3 regions of the Paenibacillus sp. y28 genome follow, and region 2 is predicted to be linked to each of the others. Evidence: riboswitches for the same ligand, from Rfam matches in the RefSeq annotation. Region 2 holds a riboswitch; each other region holds the start of a gene.

Region 1 (3,403 bases), on a different contig from region 2:
CTCATTTCTTGATTACATTGGATGTCACTTTTGATTATACGTCAGGATGGACCCGCGTGTACGCCTTCGATGATGACAGGTTTGTGACGAAGCGCAATGCAATCGTTAGGAAGCAGGCTGTTTTTTCACCTTGGAGATGAGATCCGTCACGGTCACAAACTGGTACCCCTGCTGCTTCAGATCGGGCAGAAGCTTCTTTAGCGCCTCAACCGTTTGACTGCAATCCCCTTCCATATCATGGAATAAAATGATGTCCCCGTTATGCAGGTTTGATCTTACGGTATTCACGATTTTATCGACACCGGGCTTTTTCCAGTCCCGCGTATCCTGATACCAGGACCACATGACCACAGTAAATTTCTCTTCCCGGGCCAAATCCAACAGCGCTTTATCATAAAAGCCCCCCGGCGGACGAAATACCTGAGGAAGCTGTTCGGTAACCTCGAATATTATTTCTCTGGTTTGCTCAATTTCCTGCTTCAAAATTTCGGGGCTGACATTTTTGAGGAAATGATGATCAAAGGTGTGGTTCGCGATTTCATGGCCTTCATTAATTTCCCGGATTGCGATCTCCGGGTACAGCAGCACCCGCTTTCCCAGCACGAAAAAGGTCGCTTTTGCATCATACTGCCGCAGAACGTCCAGAATAGCCGGGGTGTACACCGGGTTCGGCCCGTCGTCAAAGGTCAGGGCAACCAGCTTCTGATCCGTATCCACCTTCCATACCACTTCCGAATCAGGCTTAGCCGCGGCGGTCGGTGAAGCTGTTACCGTGAAGCACAACAGCAGCAGCCCCAAATAACCAAGCAAGCGAATCATCGCACTCCCTCCTTTGTATACCTGTAGTGTTTCATAACCGGACCTGCCCCATTCGGAGAAAACCGATCCAAATGGAAAAAGCCTCCCAAATCCACAAATGTGGAATTGGGAGGCGGCCCATGAGAAACCTTATGAAGTAAAACAGTCAACAGACCCGTCTCGCGTGGCAAACACAGTGCGGAGTAATTCGCCATGCAGCCTATGCTATGGCGTAAGCCGGTAAACCTTAACCTTTTGAAGGCCGAATGCTTTCAGCTTCACGGGAGAATCCGGCACAAAAATATCAATCCGGTTTCCTTTTATGGAACCGCCCGTGTCCGTTGCTGTAGCAAACATGCCTTCGGCCGGAAGGCCGTTATAGGAGTACCCTTCAATATAAAGGCGGCTGCCGAGCGGAATAACGGACGGATCAACCGCGACTGTTCCCAGCTTCAAGCTGTTGCCCATATAATCTCGGGCCCCGTAGCCTCCATTTTCCTCTGGGGCGGCGGAATAGGCCGAAGCCGTAAACTCTTCGACTTTGTCGTACCGCGGGGCATACCAGGCTGGAGCATGATAATTTCCGTCTTCATTCAGAATGGCAATGAAATTGGAGGGGTCCCATTGAATCCGGATGCCGGACAAATCCGACAGGAGCCGGAGCGGCAAATAAACACGCCCCTTTTCAAGCACCGGTTCCGTATCCAATGCTGTTTCTTTTCCGTTAACGGTTACTGCTTCACTTCCGGTTTTCAGCTCGATTCTCTGATCCTTGCTTGTCAGCAGGACATGCATGGCATTCCCGACAGGCTCCGCAGACACTTGAAAGCCCAGCTGCTCGGATACGAAGCGAACCGGCACCTGCAGCCGATGAGCGTCATCAATAAAGGGCTGTGCGTCCGGAAAATCCACGAGCCGGGTGTTAACTTGCACCTTCACATCCTCTGTCAGTGCAGCTGCGCTCGCCGCTTGCGGCAGCAGCAGTGCAGTGCCAAGCATGGCGCAGGACACAACAAGGCTCCCGAGCCGTTTTACAGACTTATTCAATGCTGTTCCTCCTTCAAGGCCTCCGAGGTTAGCTGACGGGTTCGGTAGAAGGTCTCCCTAGTCCAGGCTTGTGTGTCAACCTGATCATTCACCCCGTGTGAATCGTCCCCCGTACCAGTTCGCAGCTGCTGAATTTGGGTATATGCGAACCGGACTCGGCTTCAAATAAGGTACCATACGGTTTTTGAATACAGCAACCCGCAAAATGTGGAAATTCGCCTGCCGTCAGCCGAACAGCCCCTCGAATTCAGAGGCAGACGGCCCGATGGCTTCATGAATATAACGAAGTCCTGTATACCTGTCGCGAAGCTGATGCGCCTCCCGCAGCGCTTGTCCGGCCAGGCTCTCCGAGATGCCCAGCTCCGCGATCGTGGACGGGCCGCCGCAAAGCTTCAGCATGCTGGCAAGCTGTTCCGGCTCAGGCAGCCGAGCATAAACGCTCAGCGCGGGCGTCTCCTCGGCTCGGAGGGCCAGCCTGCGATACACCTGCGCCAGCAGTACAGAAGCAACCCCGACCTTGGCGCCATGCAGAAGCTGCGGCCGCTCCTCCTTCAGGCATTCCATCTCCCACATATGCGACAAATGGTGCTCTCCGCCGGAAGCCGGGCGCGAATGGCCGATAAGCATCATCGACAGTCCGGAGCGAAGCAGCGCATCGAACAATATCGCAATCCCTTGTTTACCGCCGCGGGCAATTTCGTCCACCTTCTCAACACAGGCATTCAATGCCTGCTCCGTTACTTCATAGGCCAGCTGACTGAACGGCTCTGCACCCAGCAGCCGGGACAGCTGCCAGTCCGCAAGTGAGGTATATTTGCCAAGCATATCGCCGAAACCGGCGGCAGTTAGCCGCCTCGGTGCCTGGACCAAAATGTCGAGATCCGCAAAAATCGCTTCCGGCGCCATACACGGCACCGTTTGCTTGAAGCGTCTCACAATCATCGGCGCACCCGTAGAGGCGTAGCCGTCCACAGAAGCCGCTGTCGGGATCGAAACAAACCGTTTGCCCGTCTTATAGCAGACGAATCGGACAATATCGTGAATGGTGCCGGAGCCTACAGCAATGATAGCCTGTGTCGCTTCCGATACAGCAAGCATAGCTTGAACAACAGCCGCCTCATCTGCAATAACATCGCCGTTCCGGTCCTCGGAGATAAGGCATACCTCATAGGCTACGCCTGCTTGCTCCAGAGCCGCGCAAAGCTCTTCTCCCGCCGCCTGAAGCGTGTTCTTGTCCGCCGTCACGACCACCCGCTCCAGCCCCTGCGCCTGCATATAGCGGGCCGCACGCTCCAAGGCGCCATCACCAATGTCACAATACAGATCCAGCTTCCGGTTCTGACCGCTTTGATCCGCTGCCGCCTGTTCATTGAGGTGCGCAATAAACCTATTGATATCCATTCGCTCTCCCCCTCTTGAAAAAGTTGAAGCCCTCATTTTCGTCTTCACTCCGCAATCGTGAAAAAAGCGCCGGATACCGCAAATGGCTTCGCGTATCCCGGCGCATCTGAAATTGGATTAGCTGTGTGCTTGAAGCGCAACGGCTTCCGGGCCGACT
Region 2 (3,403 bases):
GAATCGAGGCACCACCGTTGAAATTATGCTTCGCATTCACCAGCCGGACGAGCTGGCTGCAGTCTGATTGGTTTCCCTCTGCGCCTTCGTGCCATTATTTATTCATATGAAAAGGCACCGTCGCGATAACGATATCCTTATGAGCAAACAAGTAGGCCCGAATGAGCAAGCTCGTCTGGTTGTGCAGAATATTTTGCCACCAGTACCGGGTAATAAACTGCGGAATCAGAATTGTAATATGATCCGTTTCGGCTGTTTTCCACTCTACCGTTTCAATAAACTTATAGAGCGGGCGCAGAATACTGCGGTAGCGGGAACGTAAGGTAATGAGCCGTACACCGGGGTTCCACTCCTCCCAGCGCTGCTCCATCTTGCGGATATCCTCCTCGTCGAAGCCCACATAAACAGCCACAACATTGTCCGTGAGCGATCGCGCGTAGCTGATGGAATGGAGCACCACACGGGTTATGCCGGCCACCGGCACTACAATGGTACTGCCTTTAATGACCGGCTTATCCTTCGCCAAATCGATTCGCAGCTGATCGGCCGTGTTGCGGTAATGAGAGCGAATCCGGTGAAATAGGAAGATGACCAGCGGCAGGAAAATAAACACCATCCACACCTGACTAAACTTGGTAAAAATAAAAATGAGCGTAATGGTCAAGGTGGTGAGCATCCCTACCGTATTCACCGCAAAACGCCCGATCCAGCCGGACGGTTTATGCTTCAGCCAACGCACCATCATACCAAGCTGGGACAACGTAAACGGAATAAACACGCCCACCGCATAGAGCGGAATCAGGTTTTCCGTATGCCCGTCAAATACGATCACGAGCAGCGCGGACAGCACACCAAGAAAAATAATGCCGTTGGAGAAGCCGAGCCGGTCCCCCCGGGCCATAAACATATTCGGCATAAATTTATCCTTTGCCAGCATATACGCCAGCAGCGGAAACGCGGAGTAAGCCGTGTTGGCGGCCAGAAATAAAATTAACGCCGTCACGCCCTGTATCCAGTAATAGATAAGGCCTCGTCCGAAGGTCGCCTCAGCGATTTGAGAAACGACCGTCTCCTTCATTTGCGGAGTGATCCCGTACCAATAAGCCAGCAGGCTGATTCCGATAAACATGATTCCAAGAATTAATCCCATCATCAGAAGGGTCTTGGCTGCATTACGCTCGGCGGGCTGCCTGAAGTTCGGAATCGCGTTCGATACCGCCTCTACGCCGGTCAGAGCGGAGCAGCCGGAGCTGAACGCCTTCAGCAGCAGAAACAGGCTGATGTTCGATACTGCAGCCCCCAGCTCCGGCACCTCCGCATGTCCCCCGCCCAGCGCGTATTTCATCGTTCCGCTTATAATCAGCACGAAAATCGAAAGGACGAACAAATAAACCGGAATCGCCAGAAAAGAAGCCGACTCTGTGATCCCGCGCAGGTTCATAAGGGTCAAGAACATGATCATCACCAGCGCGATGAGCACACGGTGGTCGTGCAGCTCGGGGAACGCGGAGGTAATCGCATCCGTTCCGGCCGAAGAGCTGACCGCTACCGTGAGAATATAATCTACCAGGAGCGAGCCGCCGGCGATTAACCCGGTTGAGGTGCCCAGATTGTCCTTGGCTACGATATAAGCTCCCCCGCCCGAGGGGTAGGAGAAAATCGTTTGCCGGTAAGACAGCACCAGAATGGTGAGCAGGCCCAGCACGGCAATCGAGATGGGGATGGAATACCACACCGCGGCAAATCCGGCCGCCATGAGCACAATCAGAATCTGCTCTGTCCCGTAGGCGACGGATGATAGGGCATCTGAGGAGAGCACCGCGAGCGCCTTCAGCTTGCTGAGCTTTTCCCCCTCCAGCTCCGTTGATTTCATCGGCCGGCCGATCAGGAATCGTTTTAATTTGTTAACCATGGCAATGCCATCCCCGCTTTCTTCGCACCAGATAAACGGCAATAAAAAAACATGCGGATATTGATCCGCATGCTTGCCCGCATGTGTTCATATCCCACTTTACGCTTACGAGGTTAGCTGTCGGATTCGGGCTGTGGCTGCCCTACGACCATGCCTTGCGGCATTGGCCGATTCACCCCATTAGCGGCTTTGACGCCGCCGGTTGGTTCCCCCGTTTTTCATAACGAAAATTCAGCTCTGTTCAAAATCCGGTGTTTACAAGAGCTAATCATAAGGGATGCCGGGTGGATCCGTAAAGCCGCGTTAATCGTCATTTGGATACAAATTTGCGAATGCAGAGCTCATTTCACGCACAAAAAAGTTTGTTTTGTTTCGTTATCGGGTATTATCCCCGATTTGCTTGATTTTGATAAAAGCGGAAAAGAAGGACGAAAGGCCAATGGAATCTAACAGCTCGGCTGCCCTGAAGCTCTGTTCGGACCGAGCGCTGCTTCGCTGCAAAAGCTATGCCTGCCAGAACCAGCAGCCCCTTTCTTTCAGAAAAAAAAGAGCGCCGCAGCGCTCTTTTTTACATGCCTTTCCGTTGTTAAACGGCAAAAATATGGTTGCCGATTTGCACAATCTGTTCACGGGACCATATCCAGGACGACGTCGCGGTTTTCGGATTGAAATAGTACAATGCCCCTTTGGACGGATCGTAGCCTCTTACGGCATCCAATGCCGCGCGATAGGCGGTTTCATCCGGCTTCAGGCGGTACTGGCCGTCATCCACGGCTGTAAATGCGCCGGGCTGTTCAATAATCCCCTGAATCGTATTCGGGAACGATAAGGCTGCCAAGCGGTTCATTACCACGGCTCCTACCGCTACCTGACCCTCATACGACTCTCCTCGGGCTTCAGCGTAAATGATGCGGGCGAGCAAATCAAGTTCATGCTGATTAACGGAAACCTTTTTGAGAATATTCCAGGTCGTTGGGCCTGTGACACCGTCGTTGGTTAACCCGTAATCGGATTGAAATTGCTTCACGGCCTCGAATGTTACCGGGCCGTAGAACGAGGTAACATTCGTGTTGAAATAGCCCAGGGTTTTCAGCCTGTATTGCAAATCGGGCACATCCGGTCCGGAATCTCCGTAACGCAATGTCGCAGGCGCGGCAGCATTGACGGCGGTTGCTGAAACACCCCACAGCATCAGCAGTGCCATCAACAGCGTCATCCAGCGTTGCTTCTTCATGTGGTATCATACCTCCTTAGTCTGTCAGCTCGCTGCGGTTGATTGTAGCACACGAAAAGTACCTGCGGAACCCATTTTTAGAATTTACATGGAATTACCATGGGAGATCATGAGATATTTATACCATATTTTAATAAATCACTTCTTGCCCTACAGAGAATAATCAATGACGGCCGAGATGGGCTATAAGCCCTTTAGAAGCCGAAATCCACGGCATTTCCCGTTGAAAATAAAGGTTGAATTGAAAGAAATGCCGT
Region 3 (3,403 bases), on a different contig from region 2:
CTTCCGGCCGGACACCCGCCAGAGGTACCTCATCCATTCAAAATGATAACGCCGAATCGCTTCATGCCGATTCAACGTCCTTTAATCCTGAGTGGAGGGCTGATACAATGCCGCAGAGAGATTACCGCAGGTGTTTATATACCTCGATCGCCCGGGCGCGCGAGGCCTTCAAGTCGACGATGGCCTGAGGGCGCGGCAGATGAATTTCTTTGTCGCTTAACATGCGGAGCTGCGGCAGCCAGCGCCGGATATAGGCTCCTGTCGGGTCGTGCGTCTGGGACTGGGTGACCGGATTCATAATGCGAAAGTATGGCGCGGCGTCAAAGCCCAGAGAAGCGGACCACAGCCAGCCGCCCCGGTTCAGCACACGGTCGTAGTCAGCCAGCTTCAGGCGGAAATATTGCTCGCCCAACGTGAAGGGACACAGCAAATTTTTGGTCAGAAACATTGCGGTTATCATGCGCAGGCGATTCGGCATCCGCCCGGTCGTATGGAGCTCCGTCATGGCGGCGTCAATGATCGGGATGCCGGTTTCGCCGCATTGCCAAGCCTCAAGGAACCGGTCGCTAAGCAGCGACAAATCCAACTGCTCCTCGTAGCGAAAGAAGCTTTCGTCATGCCGGGCCTGATACAGGTAAAAATCACGCCAGGCCAGCTGCCGCCGCCAGACTTCCCCGACAGGAGAGGCGGTAACCGAAGCATAGGCTTGACGGATGGAGAGCGCGCCGCAGTTCAGGTGGCGGCTAATGCCGCTCGTGCCTTCCAGCGCATAACGGTCACGGGTATCGGCATAAGCAGCCAGACCGCCGTTAAGGAAATGCTGCAGCGCCTCGGCAGGATGCTCCTCTTCACCGGCAGCACGCCAGTCGAACGGAGGGGCCAGGCGCTGCAGCAGCTCATCGTCTAGCTCATCGGACTTGACGATGCTCAGCTGTGAGACGCTGGCCGGATAAGGAGCGGGGGCGTACAAGGCCAGGAAGCTGCTCCATTTTTGATAATACGGTGTGAATACCTTATAAGGGGTTGTCTTGCCGCCCCGGGCGGCGTAGGCCTGGAATTCGTCCACGTCGGCCAGAGGACCCTCGTCGAATGTGACGACCGGCAGGCCAAGCTGATCGGCGGCAAGCCTGATCCGTTCATCGCGCTGGAGAGCATACGGCGTTACGTCACGGTGCAGGACAAGCTCCTCTATGGCAAGCCGGCGGCATAATTGCTCGGTCACCTCGGCGGGATCGCCATACAATACCGCCAAGTATCCGCCGAGCCGGCGGTACTCGGCTTCCAGCCGTGCGGCATGCCGAAGGAAGCTTCGGCCGCTGTGCTCCTCGGCCCGGCCTCCCGCCAGCAGCTGCGGATCCAGAATAAGCACGTGCAGGCTGGGCCGTCCGCGCCGGAGTATATATTCATAAGCGGGAAGATCCTCCGTCCGCAAGTCCTTGCGATGCAGAAACAGAATCATCAGGGGAGTCTCCTTTCTTATAAGAAAAGCCCGTTTCAGCGGCATTAATGCCACCGAAACAGGCTTGCTGTGGAAACGGTCGCTTCCACTTGTTGGGCGTTGCCAAGCCATAACAAAGAAGGCTTATTTGGCAGCGGCCGTCGTCTGCGGTTCCGTCGTTAGCTGTGTATACAGGTCATCCCAAAGGATGCGGCGCGCGCCAACATAGCGCTTGGCATAATACGCGTCACTCAAATTTGTCTTAATGATGCCCTTGTTGGTTGCGGAATGAGCGAATTCATTGTTGCCAACGTAAACGCCGACATGAGAAATGCTCTTTCCTGTGTTGGTGCTGGTGTCAAAGAAAACAAGATCTCCTTCACGGAGCTCATCCTTTTTGATCCAGTAGCCCTTGGTGTACTGGGAAGCAGATTGATGGGGCAGGTCGATGCCGAATTTAGCGAAAATAAACATCGTAAATCCGGAGCAGTCAAATCCGTCCTCATTCGTACCAGCCCATTTGTACGGGGTGCCCATCATTTCATTGACGGCTTCGTTCAATGGGGTTTCTGCATACGCGCTTCCAGCTTGTACAAGCATCAAAAAAACAAACCCGAGCAACAGAAGTGAAGCCTTCTTCAAAACTGTTACCCCTTCCTGTGCCTACGAGGTTAGCTAAGGGTTCGGTCGAAGGTTCCCTATGATCCCTCTGAGATTCGGAGATCAATTCACCCAAAACGGTTCCCCCGTTTTCCTTTCGGAAATTCGGCAATTTATTCTTTTTTTCAACTTGCCAGAGACTAGTATTCGACGTTCAATTTACAATTCCTTCTCATGTCACAATTTCGTAAAAAAAAACACCCTTCCACAGGATGATTCCTGCAGAAAAGTGCTTTGGTATAGTATTAAATACCTATTTTTTCCATCCAAACCCGATATTGGGAGGATGATTCCCAGAGAAATCCGAAGGCGTGTACGAGATGGAGAAGCTGGGCCAGAACGAATGCAGTCATGCCGGCCCACATTAGGGAAGCTCCTGTCAGTGTAATGAAAAGAAGAAGATATGCTGTCAGCACGATGAGGGAAGAAAGCACGAGAACATGACACGATTTAAGCAAAGTCTGCAGCATGCCCGGTATTCCCCCGCCGGTCAAGCGGTTCAGCCGCATCGCCTGGAACAAGGTACGCACCGCGTAGCCGTAAGCCCAATAGCCGATGACCCAGGGCAGCGGAGTGGTCCACTCCCAGCGGTAGATGGAGCCCGTATGCAGGGCCTCCTGGACGGAGGGCACAATCCAGATGAGCGGCAGCAGCGCCAACATGGTTTGCAGCGCGTAGTAGCCGTAATAGGCTTTGCCGAGCTGCCTCGCTCCCTGTACAAAACGATAGCCTGCATTGAGATCGGAATGATGCAGGGAGTAGAATGTGCCAGCCTCCAGCAGCGGAGTCAGTATCATCCGCAGTACGAGGATGCCGAGCAGCAGCCATAAATACGGGTGGGCGATGTCGGTCTTCAGCAGGGCGAACTGTCCTTCCGCCCAGAACAGGTCGCTGCTCTGCCGGGGCAAATCGGACCCGGGGTACCTGTGCAGCAGGGGGAGGATGACCGATTTCGCCATTTGCAGCAGGGAGAATCCCCACAGCCAGTGGTAAATGAACAGCACCAGAAGCAGGAAGGGCTGCCGCCAGGCAACCCGCCAGCCCTCCGTTACATAACGAAGCATATGCTTGCCTCCTACAGCGCAATCAGGCGCATCATAATTTCCAGTATCGAAGCGGTGCCCAGCTTCAGCCGTGAAGCCGATTCAGGCTGAATAGCTGCACGCATGAAATTGTTGATGTGTTTATTCTCCAGCACCTGCGTATACTGCGGATCGATGGCGGCCCATACCAGCGGGGCGGGATGCGTCAGGGAGATTTTGACCTCCATATCCTTGCCGTCCCATTCTTCCCGCCGTTCCGTTC

The links. Region 2 has a riboswitch for cyclic di-AMP ahead of WBG83_RS00855 (APC family permease). Riboswitches for the same ligand answer to the same signal wherever they lie in the genome.
Region 1: it holds a riboswitch for cyclic di-AMP, as region 2 does, so the genes downstream of both, WBG83_RS11250 (stalk domain-containing protein) here and WBG83_RS00855 (APC family permease) in region 2, are expected to answer to the same signal.
Region 3: it holds a riboswitch for cyclic di-AMP, as region 2 does, so the genes downstream of both, WBG83_RS11975 (C40 family peptidase) here and WBG83_RS00855 (APC family permease) in region 2, are expected to answer to the same signal.

Annotation. Positions count from the first base shown of each region.
Region 1 is NZ_JBBBNV010000011.1:93,490-96,892, forward strand. Features, by position in the region: gene WBG83_RS11245 (polysaccharide deacetylase family protein) at 106-819, opposite strand; gene WBG83_RS11250 (stalk domain-containing protein) at 1,024-1,845, opposite strand; cyclic di-AMP (ydaO/yuaA leader) riboswitch at 1,848-1,996, opposite strand; gene WBG83_RS11255 (sn-glycerol-1-phosphate dehydrogenase) at 2,071-3,246, opposite strand; gene WBG83_RS11260 (glycoside hydrolase family 28 protein) at 3,364-3,403, opposite strand, start outside.
Region 2 is NZ_JBBBNV010000001.1:198,373-201,775, forward strand. Features, by position in the region: gene WBG83_RS00850 (ATP-binding protein) at 1-67, shown strand, start outside; gene WBG83_RS00855 (APC family permease) at 95-1,912, opposite strand; cyclic di-AMP (ydaO/yuaA leader) riboswitch at 2,001-2,159, opposite strand; gene sleB (spore cortex-lytic enzyme) at 2,499-3,146, opposite strand.
Region 3 is NZ_JBBBNV010000012.1:105,947-109,349, forward strand. Features, by position in the region: gene WBG83_RS11970 (cryptochrome/photolyase family protein) at 122-1,459, opposite strand; gene WBG83_RS11975 (C40 family peptidase) at 1,583-2,080, opposite strand; cyclic di-AMP (ydaO/yuaA leader) riboswitch at 2,084-2,219, opposite strand; gene WBG83_RS11980 (hypothetical protein) at 2,344-3,162, opposite strand; gene WBG83_RS11985 (M1 family metallopeptidase) at 3,174-3,403, opposite strand, start outside.